2 regions of the Salinivibrio sp. IB872 genome follow, and region 2 is predicted to be linked to the other one. Evidence: riboswitches for the same ligand, from Rfam matches in the RefSeq annotation. Region 2 holds a riboswitch; the other holds the start of a gene.
The links. Region 2 has a riboswitch for thiamine pyrophosphate ahead of thiB (thiamine ABC transporter substrate binding subunit). Riboswitches for the same ligand answer to the same signal wherever they lie in the genome.
Positions count from the first base shown of each region.

Region 1: it holds a riboswitch for thiamine pyrophosphate, as region 2 does, so the genes downstream of both, thiD (bifunctional hydroxymethylpyrimidine kinase/phosphomethylpyrimidine kinase) here and thiB (thiamine ABC transporter substrate binding subunit) in region 2, are expected to answer to the same signal.

Region 1 covers NZ_MUFO01000001.1:39,179-48,812, reverse strand. The annotation lists gene BZJ18_RS00185 (potassium channel family protein) at 1-99, shown strand, start outside; gene thiD (bifunctional hydroxymethylpyrimidine kinase/phosphomethylpyrimidine kinase) at 182-1,039, opposite strand; TPP riboswitch at 1,101-1,201, opposite strand; gene BZJ18_RS00175 (hypothetical protein) at 1,210-1,440, shown strand; gene BZJ18_RS00170 (putative bifunctional diguanylate cyclase/phosphodiesterase) at 1,476-3,236, opposite strand; gene BZJ18_RS00165 (PAS domain-containing sensor histidine kinase) at 3,233-5,128, opposite strand; gene BZJ18_RS00160 (DUF3081 domain-containing protein) at 5,191-5,457, opposite strand; gene BZJ18_RS00155 (HAD family hydrolase) at 5,475-6,263, opposite strand; gene BZJ18_RS17185 (EAL domain-containing protein) at 6,604-6,753, shown strand; gene BZJ18_RS00150 (GNAT family N-acetyltransferase) at 6,853-7,497, opposite strand; gene BZJ18_RS00145 (DMT family transporter) at 7,683-8,552, opposite strand; gene BZJ18_RS00140 (replication initiator protein RctB domain-containing protein) at 8,839-9,634, opposite strand, start outside.
Region 2 covers NZ_MUFO01000011.1:52,334-57,760, forward strand. The annotation lists gene thiP (thiamine/thiamine pyrophosphate ABC transporter permease) at 1-1,278, opposite strand, end outside; gene thiB (thiamine ABC transporter substrate binding subunit) at 1,284-2,270, opposite strand; TPP riboswitch at 2,323-2,424, opposite strand; gene BZJ18_RS06690 (DUF547 domain-containing protein) at 2,463-3,254, opposite strand; gene leuD (3-isopropylmalate dehydratase small subunit) at 3,374-3,976, opposite strand; gene leuC (3-isopropylmalate dehydratase large subunit) at 3,986-5,407, opposite strand.

The sequences.
Region 1 (9,634 bases), on a different contig from region 2:
GGGATCACTCTGAACCCTCGCCTACACACCGAAGTGGCACCGGGCGATCGCATCTTTTATATCGCCGCCGAGCGTTTACCACATTGGTCTGCCGCCTAACGGGCGCGTCCAACGCATCTTTGTGTTTTCTTTTCGATACCGCTGCCCCACTTAGGTTGCAGCGGATCGTTTCCATCTCGTCTCAGGGCAACTCCGCGACAGCATGCTCTGCTGGCGACAGACACAAATTATCAGGGTAAGCGTAAAAATGATGCACCGGCCTAGCCCCTCTTCCGACCGTTAGCTGCTGACTATGCGCTAAGGCCTCCGTCAAATACTGCTTAGCCGCTCGCCCGGCCTCGATAGGCGTCATCTCTTGGGCATAAAACGAGGCGATCGCAGCAGACAGTGAACAACCGGTGCCATGAGTGTTGGTGGTTTCAACGCGGCGTGCGCGCAAAGTTTGACAGGTGTCTCGGCTAATCCACATATCGACACTCTCGGGCGTATGGTGTAGATGGCCCCCTTTGAGCATCACGTAAGGACAGCCTAGATGGCGAAGTGCCGGCACCAGCTCATGCATTTGCTCGATAGAGGTAGGAACAGGCTGGCCAGTTAAACGGGCGGCCTCCGGCAAGTTGGGAGTGAGCACGGTTGCGCGTGGGATAAGATCGTCAATCAACGCCGTCATGGCCTGCTCGTCGAGCAAAGGATCGCCGCTGGTCGCGACCATTACGGGATCTAAAATCACCGGTAAGTGTGGCGACCGTGCCAGCACAGCAGCGACTTCACGAATAATCGCTTGATTGGCCAACATACCGATTTTCACCGCACGCACCGGCATGTCGTACAACACCGCATCTAATTGGGCGCGCACAAAATCGGGCTCAACCGCCAAGACGGCCTCGACACCGCAGGTATTTTGCGCGGTTAGCGCGGTGATCACCGAGCACGCATAGCCGCCGGTCGCTGAAATCGCTTTAATGTCAGCTTGAATGCCCGCGCCACCACCGCTGTCTGAGCCGGCAATGGTGAGAATAACAGGTGGAGATAGGTTCATAATGGCCCCTTAATCATCAGGGGCGGAAGGAGACAAAGTACGGCAGTATGCATCACTTTGTGCGCTGATCGTGTCAGTTCCCTCCGCCAGTGCTAACTGGATCAGGTTCTACGGGTCCTGCTTTCGCAGTCTCAGCAATTACTTGCTCCCCGACTAACTGTGTTCAGGATATGCATCCTACGGATAAAGCGCAAGCCTTACGCATACCGTGCCGTCACGCATTTCTCGTTGATTTTCACCCAGTATTGACCTCAACCCAGCACTCTGCTCCCTATTTTGCTGCTGAGGTTAAAGGGATCTTATCACTACCGAGTTTTCACCAGCATTTTGACCCCACGTCAGGCTTGGTGACCGACACCGAGTTTAATCAGCGCCWCGATACCATTATCAGCCACCTCTAACGTATGACTCATCTCTAATCCGATGATGACCACGGCTATCCAGACACGGGCGCACTGATAGCCGTCGCTGGGCACTCACATCCGGTTTGCAGAAGCTGTTCAAACTGTTCGGTTCCCAGCGGTTTGGCATACAAGAAGCCTTGCGCTTGATCGCAGCCAATACGCTGCAAAATCTGTTGCTGACCAACTTCTTCCACGCCTTCGGCCACCACACCGTGGCCGAACCCATGCGCTAGGTCGATCACGCTACCAACAAGATGTTTGTCACTGGCGTTGGATGCAAGGTCTTGAATAAAGCTACGATCAAGCTTCACCCAGTCCACAGGAAGCTGTTTCAAATAGCTCAATGAACTGTAGCCTGTGCCAAAATCATCAAGCGCAATGTGCATCCCCGCATCACGGAGCTGTTGTAACTCTTTAAGCGCCACCGACATATGTCGAATTAACGCCGATTCAGTAACCTCAAGCTGAATGATTTGGGTGGGTACTTCCAGCGCTTGGCAGCGGGCAAGAATGCTATCGGCAAAACCGTGGCGAAGTTGCTGGGAAGAGACATTGATGGCTAAGTGAAACGCCTCAGGCAAGGTGTATTGCTCTCGCCAACGGACCAGCGCGCGCAACGCCATAGAAAAAACGGCATCGCCGAGTTGGATCATATCAGCACTTCGCTCGGCAATGGGAATAAACTCGGCCGGGCTGATCGCTCCCAGTTGCGGATGACGCCAACGCAATAACGCCTCAGCGCCTACCATGGTGCCGGTATTGAGATCCCATTTGGGCTGAAAGACCAAAGACAACCCTCCTTGTTCAAGGGCCGGGCTAAGTCCATTGCGGATCATATGCTCACGTTGCGATTGCGCATCCAACTCTTGGCGATAATGACCCACTTCAGTGTCATCGGTCGGGATAGCCAGAATCGCTTGGCGAAAGAGTTGCTCCACATCATGATGCTCACCTTCCGCTTGGGCTATTCCCACATGGCAGTGCATCGACATCAAACGGCCATCAAGGGTGTGATGACCACTCAATAATCGACAAATCCGCTTAGCAAGTGCGTCAATGGCGGTGATATCTCCTTCCACTACCATCACCAAACGTGTGTTGTCCCACACACCAATACGCCGCCCTCTTGCGACCGAGCTACTGGCTAAGAGCCCCGCTAAGTGTTTATACAGCGCTTCTGTCATTAAGTGGCCTTGATGCTGTGTGACCGCCTCCATCCCATCCAACGCGATCATAAACACGGTCACCATCCCCTTTGCGAGTTGACGTTCAGCCGCATCCACCAGCGCACGTCGATTGGGTAGATTGGTTAGGGGATCGGTTAAAGACAGGGTACGTAATGCCGCGGTTTGCTTATTCACTAACATCTGCAAACGCGCCGCTTGATCTCGCTCTTTCAGGGTTTTGAATTGAAAATGGAGAATATTATGGATGCGCTGGAGCACTTCATGATGATCAAACGGCTTGGTGAGATAATCAATGGCCCCACGGCATAAGGCTTGATTGCGCAGATTGTTGTCACTATCGGCAGTAAGCACCATCACGGGGGGACAGTGCTCGCCGAGCGTATTGTTCAGCAAATCGAGAACATCTAGCCCCGAGCGTTGTGGCATCCGCATATCAAGCAACACTAAATCGGGGATCGGTGAGAGGTAATCGGCCACAAGGCGTGGATCGTTAAGGCCTGTGATGTGTTGATAGCCAGATTGCAGCAACATGGCAGTCAACAAGTCGACATTTTCCGGTCGATCATCAATGATCAGGATCTGCGCTTGGGATTTTTCTCGTGTCATGCCCTGTTCTCCAAAAGTGTTTGCATCGCTCGGCCCAACGCCGCACCCGATACCGGTGACGCCAACGTCACAATGCTATCGCTGTGCGATTGCATAGATTCGGTGTCCGGCACGTTAACCACGATCATGGGCCGTTCACCGAGTCGCGACTGAACCTGATCTGCCGTGTCATCAAGCACCGCATGACTGACCATGAATAGCGAGGGCGGCGTGGTATGCGCCATCGCGGCTGCTAACGATAAATCATGGACACAGGTCAAGGTCAGTAACGGCCAATCTTCGAACCAATCGGCCATTAAGCGTTGCTGTGCAACGTCTGGTTCAATAAAAAGCACTCGATGCGGCTGGGTAAGGGTGAACGGCGTGGGTGAAGACGCTATCTCGGTCAACGACTGTCCACGATAAGGAAAGGTGACGGCAAAACAACTCCCTTTTCCGACTTCGCTGCTCACGGTGATCTCACCTTGCATTTGCGCAATCAATTGCTGTGTGACCGCAAGCCCCACGCCTGCCCCTTCAATATGGGTTTGCTCTGCAGCTAAGCGATTAAAAGGCTCAAATAACGCGCTCAGCTTATCCTGTTCAATACCAATGCCTGTGTCCGTCACCGCGATCGTTATCGTTTCGGCTTGCTGACGGGTCGATACCGTGACACGTCCACCCGCATGGTTATATTTAATTGCATTGCTAATGAGGTTGATCAGCACTTGCTTAAAACGGGTCGCATCGACGTAAATATCACCGTTGAGTGTGTCCGGTAGAGTATGGCGCAAACTCACCGTCTGGCGATGGGCAAGAGGCAACAGCGAATCGATAGCCTCGCAAATCATCGGACGCAAAGGTGCCCAGCTCGGGTTGAGGGAAATTTTTCCCGCCTCGATTTTGGCAAGATCCAGCACATCATTAATCAGGGCGAGTAAATGACGGCCACTTTGGTGTATTTGTGCCACGTATTGTTGCTGAGTGGCCTCTAACGCTGGCGAGGTCGCATTCATTAATAATTGTGCATAGCCAAGCACACAGTTAAGCGGTGTGCGTAATTCATGACTCATTGCAGAAAGAAAGTCACTTTTCGCTTGGTTCGCTCGCTCCGCGTCTTTCATGGCATTAAGAAGTGGGGTGGCATCGTACGCGACGGTAACAATGGCATATGGCTCACCTTCGAGGTGATGGATGAGGGTTTTCGCCAGTTTAAAGGTGCGGCCATCGTTCAGAGTGACATCGGTATGCACCGGCTCGCCATTCATGGTCAGTTGATGATCCAGCGCGTTGAGTGTCTCTCGTCCTCCTTTGGGCAATAACTGGGCAAAGGCATCAGCTAACGCCTCCACATTATCGACCCCAACGGCCTGCACACACGCATGATTGGCCATGGTATATCGCCCGCCTAACTCGCGGACAAACACTGGATTGGCAATCGCATTGATGATGGTTTTTAGCTGGTTGCGCTCGTGTTTTACGCTCGCTTGCGCCTGCGTGAGCGCGCTGAGATCAGACATGATGCCGATAAACTCACGTCGATTGTCTATCTGTACTTCACTGACCGCAAGGTGTACAGGGACGAGGTGCCCATCGACATGACGGGCCTTAACTCGCCGACCAGTTCCAATCACTTTTGCTTCGCCACCGGTAAGGTATTGCATCAGATAATGCTGATGCTTACCTTCATGCTCTGGCGGCATCAAGCATTCCACATTGTTGCCCACCAGTTGCTGATGGTCATAGCCCAGCAATGTGTGGGTGTAGGGATTGGCATCGATAATCACACCTGATTCATCAATCACCAAAATGGCAGCGGCTGCACTCGCCACGAGTGCTTGGTAGTGGGCATCCGTGCCTGTCACTACGCACTGTTTGTCGGTACAGCTTTTCTTAATGGTTTGATTATCCATAACAAATCCTGATCATCGGCCAAAAAAAACGCCCCAGAACGGGGCGTTTATCGAATGTTTGGTCACGACTGTCGATAGTTTTTCACCAAGGCATCGACCTTATTCAAGAACTGCGTTTTAAGGTTTTCGTGCTCATAATCCAGGTGATATGTATTGTGAAACCCCACCCGTAACTGTACGCCATTTCCGGCTAAATAAATGGTGTAGCCGTCATAATCTGAGAAGGCTTCAATGCCATCTAGGCGATGTCCTTGTTCGGTTTTTTCTCCAAACTGAGTCACTATCTCGTAGGCGCGAAGTAGATATGCAGGATCTAGTTCGTTTTTCACGCTTCCCTCCTGACCGTTTATCGGAATGGCGCATCACTTCCCCGGCGCAAGGTGTGAGACGGCAAAGGCGACGCGATGACCGGATGCGATGGAACAGTGGTTGCTGGTCCCTGTTCGCGTGAATGCATCGGCTTTTCTATGATATTGGGCAGCGTCGCGAGTGTATCAAGGGTCAGATCGGGACGCGCTTTCTCTATCTCTGTTCCGTAATTATAGCCGTAAGTCACGCAAACAACAGGGGATCCGACCGACCGTGCGGCCTGAACGTCATTCACTGCATCCCCAACAACCAATAGCTCCGTGGGCGCAACGCGTAAAATCGCCGCGGCTTCATAGATGGCATCGGGGCCAGATTGCAAGGCAGCAATCGCATCAGCGCCTACAATCCGCGTGAAAAAGTGACTCACGCCGAGTGCTTTTAACAAACTATTGGCGTGAACGGTTTGCATGTGCGTGGTACAGATCATGGGCAGCTGTCTGCGTGCCAGTCCTTTCAAGCACTCAAGGACGCCCGGATAGAGTCGTGTTTTTGGCGGTTTCTTGCCTAGATAAGAGGACAGGAAAAGTGTGCGCGCCTGATTCAAGACCGCATCTGACACGCGGCCATTGATCTGGCGTGTTAACACCCGGTGGATCAACAAATCTGCGCCATCACCGATCCAGTCTTTGATCGTATTCGGATCTTCAGGTGGTAGATCGAGCCCTTTTAACATGCCCGATATCGCGTCAACAAGGTCGTCAAATGGGTCCGCCAAGGTCCCATCTAGATCGAAACATACCGCAGAGACATTCTCCAACTTTTTCATGGAACTCCCCCACAATCAATGTGTTATTACTCGGCAGGAACAGAGGTGTTGTCGAGAGTGTGTCATCCATCGACTCACTAGAAGTTAGCAGAGAAGGTCGTGATCCCCTATCGAAAGATCAGGCATAATGTATCGAATCTGAGCGAGAAGAATGAATAATCAACCACCCTTTTCAAAAGTTCGTTTCCTAATCAAGCCACTAACCAATGAGTGATTCACATCACATTTTTGCGTTGTTGCGTCCAGTGATACCGACCTGATGACTGTATAAAAAATACGTCATATTTTTGACGACGCCGATCACCGTCAGAACCCAGTGTTCAAACAAGCGTTCACGGAAATGACACAAAATCCCATCAAAACTGTCATCGAGGCACCTTACCCTTATCGCCTCATTGCTGGAACACGCCGAATGTGTCGTGGGATTATTGCCATGGCCCATGCGCTTGATTTGCGTGTCGTCACAGAAGGGGTCGAAACACGGCAATAACTTGCTTGGCTACGTGATCATCAATGCGATTACTTGCAAGGCTATGTGTTATCACGCCCGCTTGAGAGTCACGCCATCGACAAACAAGTGATGCCAGCATCATACCAGCGTATGATGCTTGTGCATGGTTGATGCTGCAGCAAGCGGAGCGGGTTGGGCGTCTAGAGAGACATTGTTGATACCAAGCTGGGTAGAGGCGTGATGTAACCCATACCACTCTTCGCGAAGCACACCGAAACGTAACGCATCATAGTACTCACCTTGAAAGAAGCGCACCGAACGCAACCGGCCTTCTTCTTTCATGCCTAACGCCTTCGCGCAGCGCATCATGCCCGGATTCCCTGACCAAGTAGTCAATCCAATTCGGTTGAGTGTTTGGCAGCGAAATAACTCATCCACCCACAAGGCCAACGCACGGCGGCCGATTCCCCTCCCCCAATCGGCGGGGTCAAAAATAGTGATCCCCACTTCAAGCCAGCGTGTGCGTTTGTCTTCCCAGTAGAAGGTCACATAGCCCACAGGACGTTCATCCACACAAATGACTTTGGCACTGTCTCCAACAATGAAACGTCGGAACAGGCCAAACCGAAAGGACCAAAATGAGACAGGTTCGAGGGGAATATAAGGCGCGTCAAACTGCTTCCACGCGCGAGAGTGGTAAATCTGACGCCAGAAATAGGCCGCTTCACGACGAAAGGCGGGTCGAATCGTTACCCGCGGCGTCTCCATTTCCTTCACTTCCATGTTCGTAACGATTTCTCCTTGGGTTCACTACCAAATAATCGGTGATGAGGCCGATGACTTCACGCGGCCTTGCGCAGGCGTCACCCATAAAGGCATCCAATCTAATTCAATTAACCACCACATCGCTCACCTCCTATCAACACCCTAGGTTGATACTACGCTCATTTATCAAGTGTAGACGGTTGTCAGCGTGTTGGATGGGTAGATCGTTGCGATAATCCAACGCCGATAAGCACCAAACTGCCACCAATGAGGTGATAGTGCGTTAATACTTCATCAAGCCATATCATGGCAATGCCTGCGGTGAGTACGGGTAATAAATTCATGTACATCGCAGTACGGCTAGCGCCATTGAGCGCGATCGCATTTAGCCACAATGCCGGCGCTAATACCGACGCGCCGACGGCCGCAAAGCCCACCAAGGGATACGCGTCGGGCACAATATCAGCACTGGGCGCGGCATAAAGCACAGGTAAGAGCATCAATACCGCAAACAATGCTTGTACATACACAGAAACCCAATTAGACACCGACATCGGCCAGCGTTTGAGTAATACACAATACAAGGCATAAGCAGATGCGCAAATCAACATGAGTCCATCACCGGCAGTGACACCGCTTTCAAGCAGCGTCATGGGCTGACCTTGAGTGAGCATATACCCAAGTCCAGAAAAGGACAATATCGCGCCAGCGATGGCGATACGTGTTAGCGGTTGGTGCAGAAACCACACGCTAAATAGCAAACTGAGCATTGGGACCAACGACATAATTAACGCCATATTAGTGGCGGTAGTCGTTTGTGCAGCAAAATAGGCGACCGATTGGTTGATCACCATACCCAGAGACGCCAACACCGCAAGACGAGGGGCTAATTTAAACACCGCACGCCGCTGTCGCCATAAAGTCGGCAGACAAAAGGGAGTAAGCACTAAAATCGCAAAGAACCATCGATAGAAAGCCATGGCTCCAGGAGCAATCACCACCACCGCCATCTTGTTGACGATGGTATTCATCGCCCAAATGGACACTGCCGCAAAGGGCAAGAAAACAGGCATAGATCTCCCAAACAGCAAAAATCAATTAAGCAAAAGCAGGCAGTTTACACTGTAAACTCACCAATGAAACGCCTAATTTGCTGGACATTGAGGGCGAGAGGGGGGATTCAGGCAAAGAAAAAGCGGGCAAAGAGCCCGCTGGCGAGAGAAGTGCCAAAGGATGTCGACGAGGACATCAAATAGGACAAAGGTATCTATCGAGATTGAGTATATCGTTCCTACTTTAGCAATTGTCAGCGCTTGGTTAACTTACTGCTAATCCTTATTGACATGAAAAACGGTAAGGTCAACGCCCTGAGGCAATCTCATCAAGCACGCTTAATACTTGCCCATCTAAATGGCCTTCATACACGCGCTGACAGACTTTACGACGTACGGCTAAGCCAGAGATCAATCGCTCGATGGAAAGATGACGCTCTTGCTGCTGTTGGTTATAAAACTCAATGGTACGGCTTAGCGTCTCGTACGGCACCACATTCTCACCCACCATCAGCCAATCCAGCTTCTCTAAATAGCCTTGGCACTCTTCCGTGATCACAGACGCTGGATGTCCCGTCATTGCTGATAACGCCGTGATACTGCGTTGGAGGGCTTCCTCCGAGGTATATTTCGACAACACGATCGTGAGCTCATCCGCGTTCACTTCAACCAAGTGCTTGCGTAACTTCACACGCCGCCCTAATCGACCGCTGGACTTTTCTTTGCGCTGAATGGGTTCAAACTCCCCATCGATGATCCCGGAAAGCTGATCAAGGTCTTGTTTGGGTAAAATCTCATTGCGCAGTGGGTTCGGCATGGTTGGTGCTAGCGATCGTTTGCCTTCATTATACATCTTGGCCCGTGAGTAGCGGATCACTTCATCCACATTGCACTTAATATCCATCCGATAGTCAGGATACTTTTTATCATCCTCGCGAGTGAGGGTCAGGTGATACCCCCACAGATTGACTGCAAACACATCATCCGTCACCTTTCCATCAGCCAGTTTTTTAAGCTCTCGAATGAGATCGCTCGAAAAACGGCGCCATTCGATGTTTCTCGCCATTTTCTGGTTTAGTTCGCTCAGTAACAAGGAATCTTCT
Region 2 (5,427 bases):
CGCCACTTGATAGGCAGGGGCACTGAGCACCTTAATCAAATAAGGTAACGCCATCAGGGCATTGACTCCCATCACCAACCACAAGGCGAGGCTAAAGACATCGCTAAATTGGCGAAACAGCAAAAACAGTCCTGTGCTCAATACGATACTGGGCACGACCAGAATCATGGCCCCCAGCGTTTCAATACCATCGGCTCGTCTTTTTTGACCATGAAATCGCCAGTGACGACTGGCTAAGATCACTGCAATTGCCAACACAAATGCAATGGCGCTCGCGCCGGTGGCCACCCACAATGAGTGCATGGTGGCTTGCCATAACGCTGCATCGGCAAGGACAGTGAGCGCACTAGGGTTGAGCCCGCGATACAGCACTACACCCAGTGGCGGCAATACGAGAAGCAAGACCAAGGTTATCCAGAGCAGATCCCAGCATTTCGCCGCTCGGCTATCGAGGGCATGCGGCAATGGTAATACTTCACTGGGTGTATTCGGCACCGCGCGTGTGAATGTTTGCACCACAAACGCAATAGTGCCGCACAGCATCATCTGCCACAGCGCTAATGCCGCGCCGGTTTGCAAGTCAAAGTCAAAGCGAATGGCTTGGTAAATGGCCAGCTCTATGGTGGTGGCTTTGGGGCCGCCGCCAAGCGCCATGACGGTAGCAAAACTGGTAAAGCAGAGCATAAACACCAGTCCGACGATATGGGGCAAACTTTGGCGAAGATAAGGCCATTCAAGGTGACGAAAACGCTGCCAGCCACCTAAGCCTAATTGCGTCGCTAAGCGGCGTTGATCGGCGGGGATCCCCTCGAGCGCTTGCACCATGATCTGGGCGGAAAATGGTAAGTTGAAAAACACGTGTGCCAGCAAAATGCCGCTCAATCCATAAATGGAAAACGGCATGGAAAGATCAAAATGTTGTAGGGTGTCGGCGATCAAGCCGCTGCGACCAAAAATGGCCACCAAGCCAAATACCCCGATCAGCACAGGCAGCACTAAGGTCATGGCAAACAGTTTCAACAACCAACGTTTACCGGCAAACTCGCGACGCGACAGGGCGTGGGCAACAGGAATCGCTAATCCCACGCTGAGGATCACTGATAAAGTGGCTTGCTTGAAGCTAAATACGGTGACGTGACGAAGGTAGGCATCTTGCCATAGTGCCTCAAGGTTAAGATCTTGGCTGTGAGAGAACAGCGCCCATAAGGCGCTGCCAATTAAAAGCACGACGAGACTGGCCGCGAGACTGCCCGGCCAGGTGCGTGAAGGATTGAGCATGACGACTATTCAACCAACGCTGTTTGCCAGTCACGCACCCATTGTTGACGGTTGCCCATCACTTCATCGGGTTGATAAATCAGGCTCTTCTTGGGTTGATTCAAGGTATAGAAGGCATCTGGTAACGTGATATCAGTAACAGGATACATCCATTGCGTAAGGGGAATGATCGACTGCGCTTCATCGCTAATCATAAACTGCAAAAACGCATCCGCCAGTTCTGGCTGGTCGGTGTAGGCTGATTTCGCGGCCACTTCAATCTGCATATAATGGCCTTCTTCAAACGTCGCGGCGGCAAAGCGGTCATCATCATCGGCAACCAAATGGTAAGCCGGTGATGTGGTGTAAGAGAGCACCATGTCCGCTTCCTTGTTCAGGAACATATTGTACGCTTCGGTCCAGCCTTTGGTCACGGTAATGGTGTTCTCCGCGAGATCACGCCATGCTTGCTGGCTTTGATCGCCGTATACTTTCTGGATCCACAGCATTAAGCCTTGGCCAACGGTGGAGACACGGGGATCTTGGTAAATCACACTGATGTCATCACGATCTTCAATCAAGGCTTTCAAGCTCTTGGGCGGATCGAGCAGGCGCGTGGTGTCATACACGAAGGCAAAGTAGCCGTAATCGTAGGGGATAAAGTAGGGATTATCCCAACCGCCGGGTACCTGTAGGCGCTCTGTATTCACTGCGTGCTCGGCGACAATGCCGCTCCGCTCCGCTTCTTTCATTAAATTGGTGMCCATACCCAGCACGATATCGGCGCTGGTGGTACTGCCTTCAATCCGCATGCGGTTGAGCAAGGCTGCGCCGTCTTCAAGGGACACAAACTCGACCTCACAGTTACAGCGTTTTTCGAAGGCGGTTTTGATTTTTGGCCCTGCGCCCCAATCGGCGATAAACGAGTCGTAGGTATAGACAGTCAGCGGGTCAGCGGCGCGGGCGCCAAGCGATAACAGAGACAAAGAAAGTACGGTTAAAACAGACGTAATGACTTTCACAGCACGCTCCTAAGTTGGGCGTGGGTGTTGAGGCTGGTTGATGACATCATCAAGTCTCAATCCCTACGCCAGTGTTAGCTGGATCAGGTTCGATGGGTTTAGCGCGGCGCGCAATCTCAGCCAAGAGGCTCCCCAATGAGTACCAAGCCATTGTACTGATTGGTTTCGGGTTAACCAAGCCTTTTAGTCAGCGGTTCGGTTAAGCGCCCAGTCGTAGTCATAGTCTAAGCGTGCATCCTCGGGAAGCTTGATATCGCGGTATTGATTGATATGGGCGATCACCCCTTGTTCACTGCCGCCAAAATCGGCCTTAAACCACTCATAGATAGAAGAAAGCTGCCACTGTTCGCCTTGCTGACTGACGCCTTTATCACTGTTAATAAAGGTGTAGGCGGCTTGTTCTAATTGTGCCTCCAAGGTGTCGGCTTGAAAGGCTTGTGGCTGCAGGTTCGGACAGCCAAGGCTGGCACAATTGACCGCATAGTGGGTACGCGGATCTTGCCATAGCGGGCGCAGAATGCGGTGCTCAATATCATTCAAGGTAAGGGGTTCACCTGCCACCGTGATCACCTCATCATCCCAAGGTCCAAAGCTAAACAGGCCACCGAGTTTGGTGATTGAACGGACTGGATATGCGTCCAAAATTAGCTTTACGGTGACTGAGTTGTAGAGATTAACCCAATACGCGTATTGTTCGTCTTTGGTCAGGGTACGCGGGTCGCGCGCGGTGAGCATGCCAATGTAATGATCGAGGGTCGCTTTATCGGCCTCGGTGACGGCTGCGTAGTTAAATAAGGTGTGCTGTCCTTGAGGCTGTAAATACTTATCGAGTAATACTTGCCAGCTGTGATGAGTAAATGTGGCTTGGCTGGCGGGGTTGTGCGTATCCCACATTGCCCAATAATCGGCTTTCGGGGCGGCCAAAGCTGGAAAAGCAACGAGTAACCAAAAAATGAGCGTGATCCGTGTTCGCATACCGCTTCCTCAATCGCGAGCGTATCTTGTTTATATCCTAGACCAGCTTGCGCCATGTTTGCTTTCATGGCCATAAAAAAACGCTGCTTGAGCAGCGTTTTAGTGGTTAAAGTGTTTTCTTATGCCAAAAAGGCGGGAATGTTTTGCTCAAAGCGCGAGATCTCAGCGTCGTGCTGAAGCGTGAGGCCAATGCTATCTAATCCTTCCAACAAGCAATGACGGCGAAAATCATCCATCTGGAAGCTAAAGCAGTGTTCACCGGCACGGATGGTTTGGGCGGGCAAATCTAGCGTTACCGTCGCGCCTTCATTTTCGGCCACATACGTAAATAGAGCATCGATTTGGCCTTCTTCAAGGGTCACTGGCACCATTTGGTTATTAATGCAGTTGCCATAGAAAATATCGGCAAAACTGGGGGCGATAATCACTTTAAAACCGTAATCATCCAGCGCCCAAGGAGCATGTTCGCGTGACGAGCCACAGCCAAAGTTTTCGCGGGTGAGTAACACGCTCGCCCCTTGGTAGCGCGCTTGATTGAGCACAAACTCGGGGTTCGGCTGTTTACCCGCATCGTCTAAAAAGCGCCAATCGTGAAACAGGTGCTGACCAAAGCCAGTGCGGGTGACTTTTTGCAAAAACTGTTTAGGGATGATCGCATCGGTATCGACGTTCGCCGCATCCAATGGGGCAACAATGCCGGTATGAGTGTGTATGCCTGACATAAGGCCTCCTTATAATTGGTTAACGTCAATAAAATGACCGGCAATAGCAGCGGCGGCGGCCATCGCAGGGCTGACCAAGTGGGTGCGGCCTTCACGGCCTTGGCGGCCTTCAAAGTTACGGTTGCTGGTGGACGCACAGCGCTCTTTGGGGCCTAAGCGATCGTTGTTCATTGCCAAACACATTGAGCAGCCGGGCAAGCGCCACTCAAAGCCCGCTTCGCGGAAAATGACGTCCAGCCCTTCTTGCTCTGCTTGGGCGCGCACCTGCTCGGAGCCTGGCACCACCATGGCATGTACACCCTTTGCCACGCGCCGTCCTTTGGCGACCGCGGCGGCTGCGCGCATGTCTTCAATCCGTGAGTTGGTGCAAGAGCCAATAAAGACTTTATCGATGTGGATATCTGTAATGGCTTGGCCTGCCGTCAGTCCCATGTACTTTAAGGCTCGCTCAGCCGAGTGACGCTCTATTGGGTCGGTCATGCTCTCTGGAGCAGGCACGCTATCATGCACACTGACCACTTGGCCGGGGTTGGTGCCCCATGTGACTTGATGATGGATTTGACTGCCATCGAGAGTGACCACGCGATCAAAGTGCGCATCGGCATCCGAGTGCAAGGTTTGCCAATACGCAACGGCTTGCTGCCATTGCTCGCCTTTAGGGGCAAACTTCTTGTCTTTTAGGTAGGCAAAGGTGGTGTCATCTGGCGCGATCAGGCCAGCTTTTGCGCCTAATTCGATGGCCATGTTGCAGACCGTCATTCGCCCTTCCATCGACAAGTCGGTAATGGCGTCACCGCAAAATTCCACCACGTGTCCGGTGCCGCCGGCATGACCGACTTGGCCGATAATCGCTAGGACAATATCTTTGGCGGTGATCCCGGGGGCAGTTTTGCCCGTGACTTCAATTTTCATTGTGCGGGCGCGGGATTGCTTGAGTGTTTGGGTGGCCAGTACGTGTTCGACTTCTGAGGTGCCAATACCAAAGGCGAGGGAGCCGAAGGCACCGTGGGTTGCGGTGTGCGAATCACCACAGACGATGGTAGTGCCGGGCAGGGTAATGCCAAGCTCGGGGCCCATTACATGCACAATGCCTTGGTAAGGATGGTTTAAGTCGTACAGGGTGACACCGAACTCTTCGCAGTTTTTGGCCAAGGTTTCCATTTGGATGCGCGCCATTTCCCCTGACGCGTTAATGTCTTTGGTTTCGGTGGAGACATTGTGATCCATGGTGGCGAAGGTTTTGCTCACTTGGCGTACCGGACGCCCTTTTTCACGCAGGCCATCAAAGGCTTGTGGTGAGGTCACTTCGTGCACCAAATGACGGTCGATATACAGCAGCGGCGCTTCGCCTGGCTGCTCGGTGACCACATGGGTTTGATAGATTTTTTCATACAAGGTCTTAGCGCCTTGCTGGGTGTTTGCATTCGACATAGCTCGTGTCCTTACGGGTA